Regions from separate parts of the Phyllobacterium sp. T2-21 genome, predicted to be linked through region 2. Evidence: riboswitches for the same ligand, from Rfam matches in the RefSeq annotation. Region 2 holds a riboswitch; each other region holds the start of a gene.
What was found. A riboswitch is a leader RNA that binds a small molecule or an ion and turns the genes downstream of it on or off. The one in region 2 is predicted to bind thiamine pyrophosphate.
Positions count from the first base shown of each region.

Region 1: another riboswitch for thiamine pyrophosphate. It lies ahead of ACZ5FP_RS04490 (ABC transporter permease); the one in region 2 lies ahead of thiB (thiamine ABC transporter substrate binding subunit).
Region 3: another riboswitch for thiamine pyrophosphate. It lies ahead of thiC (phosphomethylpyrimidine synthase ThiC); the one in region 2 lies ahead of thiB (thiamine ABC transporter substrate binding subunit).

Region 1 is NZ_AP027912.1:901,483-905,964, reverse strand. It holds gene thiE (thiamine phosphate synthase) at 1-160, opposite strand, end outside; gene ACZ5FP_RS04495 (ABC transporter substrate-binding protein) at 186-1,139, opposite strand; gene ACZ5FP_RS04490 (ABC transporter permease) at 1,178-1,921, opposite strand; TPP riboswitch at 2,033-2,135, opposite strand; gene ACZ5FP_RS04485 (TadE/TadG family type IV pilus assembly protein) at 2,191-3,198, opposite strand; gene ACZ5FP_RS04480 (ABC transporter ATP-binding protein) at 3,324-4,097, opposite strand; gene ACZ5FP_RS04475 (ABC transporter ATP-binding protein) at 4,094-4,482, opposite strand, start outside.
Region 2 is NZ_AP027912.1:219,957-224,438, reverse strand. It holds gene thiP (thiamine/thiamine pyrophosphate ABC transporter permease) at 1-308, opposite strand, end outside; gene thiB (thiamine ABC transporter substrate binding subunit) at 313-1,296, opposite strand; TPP riboswitch at 1,377-1,493, opposite strand; gene ACZ5FP_RS01160 (hypothetical protein) at 1,651-1,848, shown strand; gene ACZ5FP_RS01155 (thiamine diphosphokinase) at 1,903-2,529, shown strand; gene ACZ5FP_RS01150 (hypothetical protein) at 2,633-2,923, shown strand; gene ACZ5FP_RS01145 (YMGG-like glycine zipper-containing protein) at 3,068-3,439, shown strand; gene ACZ5FP_RS01140 (ABC-F family ATP-binding cassette domain-containing protein) at 3,595-4,482, shown strand, end outside.
Region 3 is NZ_AP027912.1:3,102,977-3,107,458, forward strand. It holds gene thiO (glycine oxidase ThiO) at 1-283, opposite strand, end outside; gene thiC (phosphomethylpyrimidine synthase ThiC) at 283-2,115, opposite strand; TPP riboswitch at 2,213-2,329, opposite strand; gene ACZ5FP_RS15545 (NADPH-dependent FMN reductase) at 2,419-2,988, opposite strand; gene rpsU (30S ribosomal protein S21) at 3,197-3,472, opposite strand; gene ACZ5FP_RS15555 (RidA family protein) at 3,722-4,066, opposite strand; tRNA gene ACZ5FP_RS15560 (tRNA-Lys) at 4,152-4,227, opposite strand; gene ACZ5FP_RS15565 (PhzF family phenazine biosynthesis protein) at 4,331-4,482, opposite strand, start outside.

The DNA of each region.
Region 1 (4,482 bases), 680 kb from region 2:
CGCGCTCCACCATCTTGCGCGTCGGCGAATTCTTGTCGCGATACTGGATGATTGTGGCCCCGCCCCGCGCGGCCTGCAAAGCCAGGGCACCCAGATCGGCATCACCGCCGATGGCATCGACATCGACAATGGCATTCAGGCGGAAATCTACTTTTGGCATGGTCTTTTTCTCCGAATAAATCGTTTCACTGCAGTTCAACGGCGAGGTCATCCACCTTGGGCACCGATTTGATCAGCCCCGCCTCGTGCATGAACACGCCGAGCCGTTCATAACGGCTGCGGTCGAGGGCGGCGGGACGCTTGGCAAAACGCGGCAATGTATCGATCCATGCCTGCCGGTTCAGCGCATTGTCGAGATCGGGATAGGCCTTGACGAACAGCGACCAGGACTCATCGGGATGGTTGGTCAGATAGATCGCGCCCTTTTCCACGGCGCCGATGAAACGTTTCAAACGGTCGTCTTTCGCCAGATCGGGATGCGTCAGGAAGATCAGCTCGTCATAGACGGGAACACCATGCTCCTCGGGAAAGAATGCCGTTCCCTTGTGACCTTCCTGCGCCATCTGCGTCAGCTCGAAATTGCGGTAGCCGCCCACCGTGGCATCCACCTGATTGGCGATCAACGATGCCGACAGGGCGAAGTTGACATTGATCAGCTCGACATCTCCCGTCTTCAGGCCTTCGGATTTCAGCATCGCGCCAAGCATGGCATCCTCAAAACCAGCCACGGAGAACCCGACTTTTTTGCCCTTCAGGTCCTTCAGGCTCTTGATCGGACCATCGGCGAGGACGGTCACCGTGTTGAGCGGCGTCTCCACCAGGGTGCCGAAACGAACCAGCGGCAGGCCTTCGTCATGGCTGAGATAGAGGTTGGGCTGGTAGCCGATGGCGATGTCCGCCTGCTTGGCCGCCACGAGGCGCGGCGGCGCTGCCGGATCGGCCGGCGGGATCAGATCCACGTCCAGTCCGGCTTCGCTGAAGAAGCCCTTTTCGCGGGCAACAACCAGCGGTGCATGGTCGGGGTTGACGAACCATTCCAGCAGGACAGACAGCTTGTCTGCCGCCGCGGCGGGAGATGCGAGGAGAGACAAGGCGGCCAACAGTATGATGGCGGGGGCAAACGCGCGGCGGCGAAACATGGGCATTCCTTTATCAACGGGACGGGAAAACGGGGCGGTCATGATGCCTGCACCCAGGGCGTGAGACGTGCGGCGAAGGCATCGACGAGGAAACGCAGAACGATGGTCAGAACGGCGAGGATGATGAGGGCGGCAAACAGCGTATCGGTCTGCATGCGGGCATTGGCCTGCAGCATGACGAAGCCAAGTCCGCGCGAGGCACCGACCCATTCGCCGATCACCGCGCCAATGGGGGCAAAGACCGCCGCAACACGCAGGCCCGAACCGAGGCCGGGCAAGGCGCTGGGCACACGGATGAGGAACAGCGTCGCCAGCGGCGAAGCCTGTGTCAGGGCGGCGGCATCCAGCAGGTCCTGACTGGTCCGGCGCAGTGCATCGGCAAAGGACGAGGCGACGGGGAAGAAGATGATCAGGCTGGCCATGACGACCTTGGACGCGAGGCCGAAGCCGAACCAGAGAACCAGCAGCGGCGCAATGGCAAAGACCGGAAGCGCCTGCAGGACCAGCAGGAGAGGCCAGACGATCTGGCCGAAACCCGGCAGGCCAGCCACCAGAAGCGCAACAAGGATTCCGGCCATGGCACCGAAGAACAGCCCGAGCACGATTTCAAGCACCGTGATGGCGGCGTTGCTCAGGAGATAATGCTGCTGCTCGACCAGGGCGGCAATGACAGAACCGGGGCCGGGCAGGATGAAGCGCGGCGGCTGCAGCATCCAGACAGCGAGCTGCCAGCAAGCAAGCACAGCCAGCAGGGCTCCGGCGATGCGGACGAGCATGCGCATGGCGGGCCGTCACAAACTCGGCGATTGGTGGTTCAGCGAAAACGGCATCTGCAGGACTCCATCAAACGTGTGGAGATCCGGATATGTGCGAAGACAAGGCAGAGTGCGTGAAGAATGCTCAATTCCCGTTCCTACGCCGGCATAACCCGGATCAGGTTCAAGGGTCCAGCTCGACGCTATCTCAGCACTGTACAGTGCCCCCCTCGGAATGAAGTCATGATGGAGCGGCGGGGGCTTAAAGTCAATCGCGCCGCCTTTGCATTTGGAAATTACTGCGTGAGCAGAATTTTTGAGTAATCAAATGCACAACCGGTTTTGAGCGTATACTCAAAGTCTGGTGTACCGCCGCCGCCATCTTCCCAGCCATGCCTTCTCGTAGAACCGTCGCAACTCAGGAGATCGTTCATGATCACCGGCGGTCCTTCTTTTTCCGTGGTTGATTGAGCACCATCGAGGGCCAGACGCCACGCGTCGTTTGCCCTGTCACTTCTAACCAGGAAGGCATTCGCATTATCTTTGAGTGTCTTCTCCTGTTGAAACGTCAAATTGTCCGGTGTGGGCGTTATCTGATCGTTGGAACTGGTGGAAGTCGTACATTTCTTGTTGACATTCTTTTTGCCGACAGGGCAGCCGTCCTTCTTGACGACCATGGTAAAATAGAAGGTCTTGAACTTTCCCAATGAGAACGTTTGGGATTGTGCATTTACGGGCGGTACCGATGTTCCCTTGCCGTCGGTCTGGCTGGCATTGGTATACTCAAGAGCTGCCACTTCCTCCGTTGCGCCATTTTCTCTGACAACCATTACCGATATTCTTTTGTAATAAGTTCCCTTAACCTTTGTGATGGTGAAGGTGGCATCAACCGGCGTCAATGCTCCGGATGCTATCGACGTGGTGGCAATGTCCATTGAATTCAGATTCAACACCTGCATGAACGTCGTTTGCATCGGCCGCGCAACAGAGAGTTTGATCCGTGCCGGGACATCGTTTGTCACCGTCACATTGTACGTAGCGCCACTGCTGTCGAAGTTAGGGACGTTCGCGCGCAAGCTTTTTTGAATGCGGCTCTTCACGTCATCCAGATTGTTTCCTGTATAGGTCGATGCACCCCACAGCACCGCGGCATCCGCTGCGTTCTGCAGTTCAGCACGCTGACTGCTTGCACGGGTATAATCAACTGCAAGACCGGTCATGCCCATAAGCGGCACAAGCAGCAGACCGAAGGTCAGTGCCGTGGCCCCACGCTTGTCTCTCAGGAATTGTTTGAATTTGCTCATAGCCCGCTCCGGTTGTTGAGCGAACCATGAAGGCCATGCCGTAAATGCCTGCTTAGCAAATTCGTTCAGATTGTCTCAATCCGCGATAAGTCGTGCACCATGGTAAAAATCCGATAAAGCACGACCTAGGCAGCGGGCGCGCCCGGCCGCACAAAACCCTCGCTGGCAACGAGCAGATTGCGCGTATAGGCCTGCGTCACCTTGCGGGCGGCAAGATCGGCGGCGGAAAGGCGCTCCACCTCGGCACCGCTCTGCATGACCATCAGCCGGTCGCACATGTGGGTGACCACCGCCAGATCGTGACTGACCATCAGGAAGGTCAGCTTGCGGTCGCGGCGTATCTGTTCCAGCAGGTTCAGCACTTCGGCCTGTACGGATGCGTCGAGCGCCGATGTCGGTTCATCGAGCAGCAGGATCGACGGCTCCAGGATCAATGCCCGGGCGATGGCGACACGCTGGCGCTGGCCGCCGGACAGCTGATGCGAATAACGGAAGCGGAAGCTGGAGCCGAGGCCCACCTCGTCGAGCGCGCGCAGAATGCGCTTTTCAATGTCGGTAAATCCGTGGACCGCCAGTGGTTCGAGCAGAAGCCGGTCGACGGTCTGGCGCGGGTGCAGCGAACCATAGGGGTCCTGGAACACCATCTGCACTTCACGATAGAACGCCTTGGTGCGCTTCTTGTCCAGCAGCTTGCCGTTCACGGTGATCGAGCCGCCGCTGGTCGGCGCAAGCCCGGCAACCGCCCGCAGCAATGTCGATTTGCCGGAGCCGGATTCACCGACGAGTCCGAAGGATTCACCCGGCAGCACATCGAGGCTGACACCCCGCAAGGCGCGGAAACGGTCGAACGTGACTTCAAGCTTGTCGACGACAAGCGCTTTGGCAGGAGATGTCGTCATGCCGCCCACTCCGGCTTGCGATCAAGGACAGGGAGAGGATGGGTATCGGCACCAATTTTCGGCATGCAGTTCAGAAGCCCCTGCGTATAGGGATGTTTGGCATTGTGCAGGTCCTTGGCGGCGATCTCCTCGACGATGTGGCCCGCATACATGACGATGACCCGGTCGCAGAACGACGAGACCAGCCGCAGATCATGCGAAATGAAGATCAGCCCCATGCCGCGATCGCGCACCAGATTGTCGAGGATGGCGAGAACATCCAGCTGGACAGTCACGTCGAGCGCCGAGGTCGGTTCATCGGCGATCAGCAGTTCCGGGCCGGTGATCAACATCATGGCAATCATGGCGCGCTGCCCCATGCCGCCCGAAACCTCATGCGGGTGGA
Region 2 (4,482 bases):
AGCGCGGGCAAAGCCAAGGGCAGGGCAAACAGGCGCAGAATCAGCGCGCGGCCGGGAAAGGCGGGATGTTCATGCAAGGCGCGCGCGAGTGGAATGGCAAGGGCAACCGCAAGCAGCATGGACAGGAGCGCCTGCACCAGCGTGAACCGCGCCACCCGCCACAGATAGCTGTCGAATGCGGCAAAACCTTCCGTGCCGTCACGCAGCGCTTCAGATGCGAGACTGAGCAGTGCGCCACCCGCAAGTGCCGCCAGAAAGGCGAGGGCGCATGCCCCCGCCCATGGTCTGAAACTGCGGATGGCAATCACAACGCTACAGGCTCATGGCCGCGAGCCACTCATCGATCCAGGCTTTACGGTTCTTGGCGACCTCCTCGGAGGGGAAGGCCAGGGTCTTGACGGGTTGAACAAGGGTTTCGAAGGCCGGGTTCAGCGCGTCGGTGGTTTTCGCAGCCGGATACATCCAGTTGTTTTCAGGGATCGCATCCTGAAACGCCGGGCTGGTCATGAAGGCAAGAAACTGCGCCGAGAGCGGGTTTTTCGCCCCGTTGACGGTCTGGGCAGCGACTTCGACCTGCAGGTAATGGCCTTCGCTGAACGAAATGGCCTTGTAGCGGTCCACGCGCTCGGCGATCAGGTGATAGGCCGGCGACGTCGTGTAGGACAGCACCAGCGGCGCTTCGCCCTTGGTGAAGAGACCATAGGCCTCCGACCAGCCCGGCGTGACGGTCAGCACCCGGTCTTTCAGCTTGGCCCAGGCTTCCCCGGCCTTGTCGCCATAGACCGACTTGACCCAGAGCAGCAGGCCGAGACCGGGCGTCGAGGTGCGGGGGTCTTCGATGACGATCTTCTGCTTCGGGTCGCCTTCGACCAGTTCCTTCAGGCTTTCCGGCGGGGTCTTCAGCTTCTCGGAATCATAGATGACGGCGAAATAGCCGTAATCGTAGGGAACGAAGGTATCATCGGTGTAGCCGCCGGGGATGCTCACAGCGGAGGTGTCGATGCCATGGGGGGCAAACAGGCCGGTTTGCCTGGCCTCATAGGTCAGGTTGGTGTCGAGGCCGAGCACCACATCCGCCTTGGTTGACCCGCCTTCCAGCTTGACCCGGTTGAGCAGGGCAACACCATCGGCAACCGCCACGAATTCGACAGTGCAGGCACATTGCTTTTCGAAGGCTTGCTTGACCTTCGGGCCGGGGCCCCATTCGGCGGTGAAGCTTTCATAGGTGTAGACGGTGAGTTTGCCGTCGGCATGCGCGGTGCCAAGGGGAATGACGGCGAACAGAGCGGTCACCATGGCCGCTGTTTTTACAATAGTCTCGAATGGCCGCATCGGCGCCTCCTATCAGCAGTGTTCAAAAGGATTGGTGCGCCGGCAAATCTGCCGCGTCTAATCCCTCCGCCGGTACAAACCGGATCAGGTTCCGCGGGTTGGCAGGGTTTCCCCGTGCGCCTCTCAGCCGGTCCATGCGACCGGCACCCCGTTAGAGCGTGACAAGGATAGAGGTTCGGCCGGAGCCGTGCAAGCGGTCGATGCTTATGAAATCTTTATGTTTTGCCGGTTCTGCCAAATCGAAAGCTGATACTGGCGCGCCTATTGTCCCCAGCGAAAACATCCCGTGCGGCTGTTTTCCGATGGAAAGGGTCAATCATGTTTCGTGGTCACGGTTTTTATCATTCCCATGTCAGGGTGCAGCAGAACCAGGCTTCCCAAAACGCCCGCCGCAAGGCGATCCTCCTGCGTCCGCGCCGGCAGAAATTCATCCCGGAGCTTTATCCGAGCCTGTTTCTGGCCATCGGCGTGGCGATTGCCGGCATGGCCGCGATTGCACTCGGGCGCTTCGTTTAACCTCGAATCACGGATGCCCTGTGCGACCGGCTTGTGCCATGCTATGGCCGGTGCATGAGCAAATTCGTCCTTCTTCTTGGTGGAACCGTTCACGTCACCGACCGTCTCCGGCATCTCATTGCCGGGGCGCGCGTTCTTGCCGCCGATGGCGGCATTGCCCATGCGCAGGCGCTGGGCGTTGAACCCGAGTTGTGGCTGGGCGATTTCGATTCGACATCGCCTGAACTTGCCGAACGCTATGCGCATGTGCCGCGTTCGGTTTTTCCGGCCGCCAAGGACATGACCGACGGCGAACTGGCACTCAACGAGGCCTACCGGCTGGGCGCCACCGAAGTGATCCTGTGCGGCGCCTTTGGCGGTGAACGCACCGACCACACCCTGCTGCACCTGACCATGGCCACCCGCCATGCGGCGGAAGGCCGGAAGATCATTCTCTCCAGCGGAAGCGAGGAAGCGCATCCCCTGGTTGCAGGAGACTATGCGTTCGATTTTGCCGATGGAACGGTATTCAGCATTGTGGCCTTTACGTCCCTGCGCGGATTATTTATCCATGGTGCGCGATGGCCGCTGGAAAATATGGAACTTTCTTTCGGTTCATCGCTTACAGTGTCGAATGCCGTGTGTGGAAATCTCCACGTATCGCTTCGTTCAGGCAATGCAGTCCTGATTGCTGCGCCGTAAAATTGCGAACCGCTTGTAAAACAACGCGGAAAGTGCAATTCTTGCGGCACAGCATTGGGGACGCAAGCTGGTTAGTTTAGTTTTGAAACGGGAGAGGTCTTCCATGTTGAAAAGTTTGTCGACAGTAGCAGTTGCCGCACTTCTGGCATTTTCGGTAGCCGGTTGCACAACAAGTGAGCAGCGTACGGCGGGTTATGGCGTTGGCGGTGCAGCACTTGGTGCTTTGGCTGGTGGTGCAATCGGTGGTGGCCGTGGCGCACTGGCTGGTGCTGCCATCGGTGGTGTTGGTGGTGTGGCTGTTGGTGCCGCAACGGCCAACAATGATGGCCGCCGTTACTGCACATATGAAAACCGTTACGGCGAGCGTTATCGCGCGCCTTGCCGCGGTTACTAATCCTTCCCCATCAGGGAAAGCGGAACAGGCCGGGAAACCGGCCTGTTTTTGTTTGAGGCTGCCGGGGTGCATGGGCTGATCTTTGTTCTGCCGCATTAAGCCCGCACGATATGGCCGCTATATTCATGTTGAGAGGATTGACTAATGAGTTTTCGTTTGACCGCCATTGCGGTTTCCGCGCTTCTGGCCATGTCATTGGCCGGTTGTGAAACGAGCGAACAGAACCAGCGGGCCGGGACGGGCGCGTTGATCGGCGGCGGTGTCGGCGCACTCGCCGGACAGGCACTCGGACACAACACCAAGAGCACCGTGATCGGTGCGGCCGGCGGCGCGCTTCTCGGTGCTGCTGTCGGCACGGCAACGACGCCAAGCGGTGGCGGCAACGGCAATCAGAATCTTTGCCGTTATCAGCGGCCCGATGGCAGCATCTACAACGCCCCCTGCGAAGGCAATGGCGGCCGCGGCGCTGCCTATGGCGGATACAACAACAACGGTTACAACAACGGCGGCTACTGAGCGGCGCGTTGCTGAACGGATCCAGACAGGCCGGTTTTCCGGCCTGTTCTGTTTTATGCCATAAAGATATTTGACAGCGGCGCCAATCTCGCCGACAAGCGCCCGTCGGCACTGATGTCCGGCAATTGCGCTCCTTTTCCAGAACTGAAAAACCCATGGCTCCACCCCTTCTTCGTCTTGACCGGATTGCATTGACGTTTGGCGGCACGCCGCTCCTCAGCGATGCGGCGATTTCCGTCAGCGAGGGCGATCGCATTGCCCTTGTCGGCCGCAACGGGTCCGGCAAGTCGACGCTGCTCAAGATCGCAGCGGGCTTCATCACGCCGACCGACGGTGAAGTGTTCCGCCATCCCGGCGTCACCGTCCGCTATCTCGCCCAGGCGCCCGACATGGAGGGTTTTGCCAATGTCCGCGACTATGTCGAGGCAGGTCTGGGACCGGCGGACGATCTCTACCGCGTCAGCTACATTCTTGAACATCTCGGCCTGACCGGCGAGGAAAAGCCGGACAATCTGTCGGGCGGCGAGGCGCGGCGTGCGGCGCTGGCCAAGGTTCTCGCCCCCCAGCCCGATATCCTGCTTCTCGACGAGCCGACCAACCATCTCGACCTGACGACGATCGAATGGCTCGAAGGTGAATTGCGCCAGATCCGCTCCAGCATCGTGGTCATCTCCCATGACCGGCGGTTTCTGGAAAACATCAGTCGCTCGACCGTCTGGCTTGACCGCGGCGTTACGAAACGGCTCGACCAGGGCTTTGGCGCCTTCGAGGAATGGCGCGACAAGGTGCTGGAGGAAGAAGAGCGTGATCTGCACAAGCTCGGCCGCCAGATCGTGCGCGAGGAACACTGGTTACGTTACGGCGTTACGGCACGGCGCAAACGCAACATGCGGCGTCTCGGCGAACTCCAGTCCATGCGCGGGGAATTCCGCAATCATCGCCGTGCGCAGGGAACCGCCGTCCTGAAGGCCAGCGATGCCAGGGAATCCGGCAAGCTGGTGATCGAGGCCGAGCATCTGGTCAAGGCCTATGGCGAGCGCGTG
Region 3 (4,482 bases), 790 kb from region 2:
CCCCGGCATCACGCGCTGGCGCCAGCACCAGCGTGCCGTTGCGCACGACGCGCCCCGGCAGGGCTGCCTCCCACCAGGAGGCAGCCTTCAATCCGAGTTCCAGCACCTGTTCATCGGCATTTTCCCGCTCGCAATAGGGCGCAAGCATGCCGCCCGCATACCAGGAGGCGGTCGATGACGTGTCGCGGCGCGGGTCGAAGACGGTTACGTCTGCGCCCCGCGCCATCAGTTCATGTGCGGCTGTGAGCCCGGCCACGCCAGCGCCTTTGACAAGGATGCGCATCAGAAATCGTCACCCCCGACCGGTATGGGCACAGCTGCTGGCTTCAGCGGCATGTAGAGATCGCCGCCCTGCCGGAATTTTTCCGCCATGGCTGACATGCCCTCTTTCTGCGCTTCGGCGCGGATATCGTGGGAAATCCGCATCGAACAGAATTTCGGCCCGCACATGGAGCAGAAATGCGCCACCTTGTGCGCCTCCTTCGGCAATGTCTCGTCGTGGAACAGCCGCGCCGTTTCGGGATCGAGCGACAGGTTGAACTGGTCTTCCCAGCGGAACTCGAAGCGCGCCCGCGACAGGGCATCGTCCCGCACCTGCGCCGCCGGATGGCCCTTGGCAAGGTCCGCCGCATGGGCGGCGATCTTGTAGGTGATCACCCCGATCTTCACATCGTCGCGGTTGGGCAGGCCGAGATGTTCCTTCGGCGTGACATAGCAAAGCATGGCGGTGCCGAACCAGCCGATCATCGCCGCACCGATGCCCGACGTGATGTGATCATAGCCGGGCGCGATATCGGTGGTAAGCGGTCCCAATGTGTAGAACGGCGCCTCGCCGCAGACGGCAAGCTGCTTGTCCATGTTCGCCTTGATCTTGTGCATCGGCACGTGGCCGGGGCCCTCGATCATCACCTGGCAGCCCTTGGCCCAGGCAATCTGCGTCAGCTCCCCCAGCGTCTCCAGCTCGGCAAACTGCGCCGCATCGTTCGCATCGGCGATGGAACCCGGCCGCAGCCCGTCCCCCAGCGAGAAGCTGACATCATAGGCACGGCAGATATCGCAGATTTCCTCGAAATGCTCGTAGAGGAAACTTTCCCGGTGATGATGCAGGCACCACTTGGCCATGATCGAGCCGCCACGCGACACGATGCCGGTGACGCGGTCGACGGTCAGCGGGATGTAATGCAACCGAACACCCGCATGGATGGTGAAATAATCGACACCCTGCTCCGCCTGTTCGATCAGCGTGTCGCGATAGACCTCCCATGTCAGGTCCTCGGCGATGCCGCCGACCTTTTCCAGCGCCTGATAGAGCGGCACGGTGCCGATCGGCACAGGGGCGTTGCGGATGATCCATTCGCGGATATTGTGGATGTTGCGGCCGGTCGACAGGTCCATCACCGTGTCGGCACCCCAGCGGATGGCCCATACCATTTTTTCCACTTCCTCGGCCATGGAGGAGGTCACTGCGGAGTTGCCGATATTGGCGTTGATCTTGACCAGGAAGTTGCGGCCGATGATCATCGGCTCGAGTTCGGGATGGTTGACATTGGCCGGAATGATCGCCCTGCCCCGGGCAATCTCCTCGCGGACGAATTCCGGTGTGACATAATCCGGCACCGACGCGCCGAAGGAATTGCCGTCGCGCTCCAGCTGCGCCCGCGCCGCGTCGCGGCCAAGGTTTTCACGGATCGCCACATATTCCATCTCCGGCGTGATGATCCCCGCCCGGGCATAGGCGAGCTGCGTCACGGCTTTATCGCCCTTCGCCCGCAGTGGCCGGTTGCGCACCGGGAACTCAGGGGTCAGCCGTTCACCGGTGACGAAGCCATTGTCCTCCAGCTTGACGTGGCGGCCGTCATAGGCGGCAAGGTCGGCATGGCCGGCAAGCCAGCTTGCGCGGATGCGCGGCAGGCCCTTGGCGATGTCAATGGCAGCGTTGGCATCCGTATACGGCCCGGACGCGTCGTACACCGTCACCGGCGGCTCGCCCGCTGTCGGATGCACCGATATCTGGCGCAACGGCACGCGGATATCCGGATGGATATGGCCGGGTTTGTATATTTTGATCGAGGCCGGCAGCGGTCCTGCCGAAACGGTTGGGGTAATTACGGTCATCATCAGGCTCCTAAGCAATCAAGCGTGGAAACCCAGTTCTGTGCCGGAAGGATGAAAAGAGATTGCGAATCCGGATACGGATGTGCCGAGGCTGACTCGCATGACTTTCGCACCGTCCCTACGCCAGTATGAACTGGATCAGGTTCAACGGGTCACTGCGCTGCAAAAGCCAGCAGAATCTCAGCCCCTTGTCGGGACCCCCCTGGTGAATGTCTTGAATTGAACGCCCGATCCGCCATTTGTCAAGCGAATCGGTAAAATCGTGTGTGTGGCGCCCCGTCGATTCCGGGCGCCTTGACCGGATCAGTACGCGCGCAGCGGCTTCAAAGCATTGCTCCACTTGAGCAATTCGCCAATCATGGTGTTGGCGCTGGCGGTCACCAGTTCATTGGCCTGGAAGACGCCTTCATCGTTGATGAACTGCTGGTACGCCGGAACGGGAACGCCTTCGGGAATGGGAACCATCCGCAGGCCTGCGATGAGGCCCTTGACCGATTCGACCGAGCGCAGGCCGCCCGACACGCCGCCATAGCTGACGAAACCGACCGGCTTGTAGTTCCATTCCTGCCAGAGATAGATGATCGCATTGGTCAGGGACGGCGGAGCGAAATAGTCATATTCCGGCGTCACGAACACGATCGCATCGCCCGCTTCGATCAGCGCGCTCCACTTTTTCGTGTGCGCATGTTCATACTTCCGGGCACGCGGGTGGTTGGGCTCGTCGAAAACCGGCAGGTTGAGATCCGCCAGGTCAATCAGAACCGGCTCGAACTGGCCGTCCTGGCTGGCAAAGTCATGGAACCACTTGGCAACCGGCTGACCGGCGCGGCCCGGACGGGTGCTGACGTGGACGATGTTGAGCTTGGGTGCCATTGAAAGGTCTCCATAAGGCTTGAATAGTATGGAGCATGCATAGGCGCGGCGTGATGCGGCGCACAAGAAGGCACTTTTTTGAAACCGGGTAATATCGATGTGAAGACGATAGTTATGGCGGAGTCTTCACAAAACGAAACCCGCTCCAGCATGGCTCGCTGTGCGGGTTCTGTCGCGTTTTGCAAGGACCGGAAACTCCGGTCATTGATTATCGGTTGTTGCTGAAATCGCTGGTAGCGGCACCTGGACGGGCAACGCGTTCTTTCTTCTTCGGACCAGGAAGCAGACCTTCACGCTGTGCCTGCTTGCGCGCTGCCTTGCGGGCGCGGCTGACGGCTTCAGCCTTTTCACGGACACGGCGCTCGGACGGCTTTTCAAAAGCCTGGCGCGCCTTCATTTCGCGAAAGAGACCTTCGCGCTGCATCTTCTTTTTCAGGACCCGGAGGGCCTGTTCAACATTGTTGTCACGGACGAGAACTTGCAATCGTTTTCCTTACCCATGCTTGTCTCGTCTTGCGGGCGTAAGCGTCACAATCAGACAAGCGTTTGATGAATTACCACAACGGCAATCCCGAGAAGCGCGGACTTTATTCATTCCCGCGCTAAAAATCCAGTGCGCGGGAGCAGTTTTACTGACATCCACTTCATTTCATCCCGGCAAATTCAATATTTCCGCCGGGATGAACCTGTCGCTTTGCCAAATCCGCCGTGTCGGACGGATTTCGGCAGGGAATCAGATGGCAGCGGTGATGATGATTTCGACGAGGTAGTCCGGGGTCGCCAGCTTGGCTTCGCCGGTGGCGCGCGCAGGCGTGTTGGCCGGATCGACCCAGGCATCCCAAACCGCATTCATTTCGGCAAAGTCCTTCATGTCGGCCATCCAGATGATCGCCTGCAGGATCTTGGACTTGTCGGAACCGGCTTCCTTCAACAGGCGCTCGACCGAAGCCAGGACATCCTTGGTCTGCTCGGTGACGCTCTTGCCCGGTGTGCCTACCTGCCCTGCGAGATAAACCGTGTTGCCATGGATAACGGCCTGGCTCATGCGTGGACCGACTTCAATACGACGAATGCTCATGGAAAGCTCCTCTAGCAGTTTGGGTAGATCGATATTGGACAGGCATATAAGAAAAAAGGGCCATACGGCCCTTTTTTCAAAGAAATGGTGGGCACAGTAGGGATCGAACCTACGACCCGCTGATTAAGAGTCAGCTGCTCTACCAACTGAGCTATGTGCCCGTCAGCCGCTTTGACGACCGAAGGTGGGGGCTCTATAACGGGGCAAAACCGGCCTGTCCAGCCCTTCTTGAAAACTTTATGTCAGCTTTGAACAATAAGTTGTTTAAACAAAAAGCTGCCCCTCCGCCGTCTTGACCGCTGAACCGCCGATACGCCCGCCGGCAAGCTTCTGGTCGGTGATATCCAGTTCCAGCCGCAATCGCGATGGACGGCCCATTTCCTGGCCCTGTTCCAGCCACAGCCGCAACAATCCGT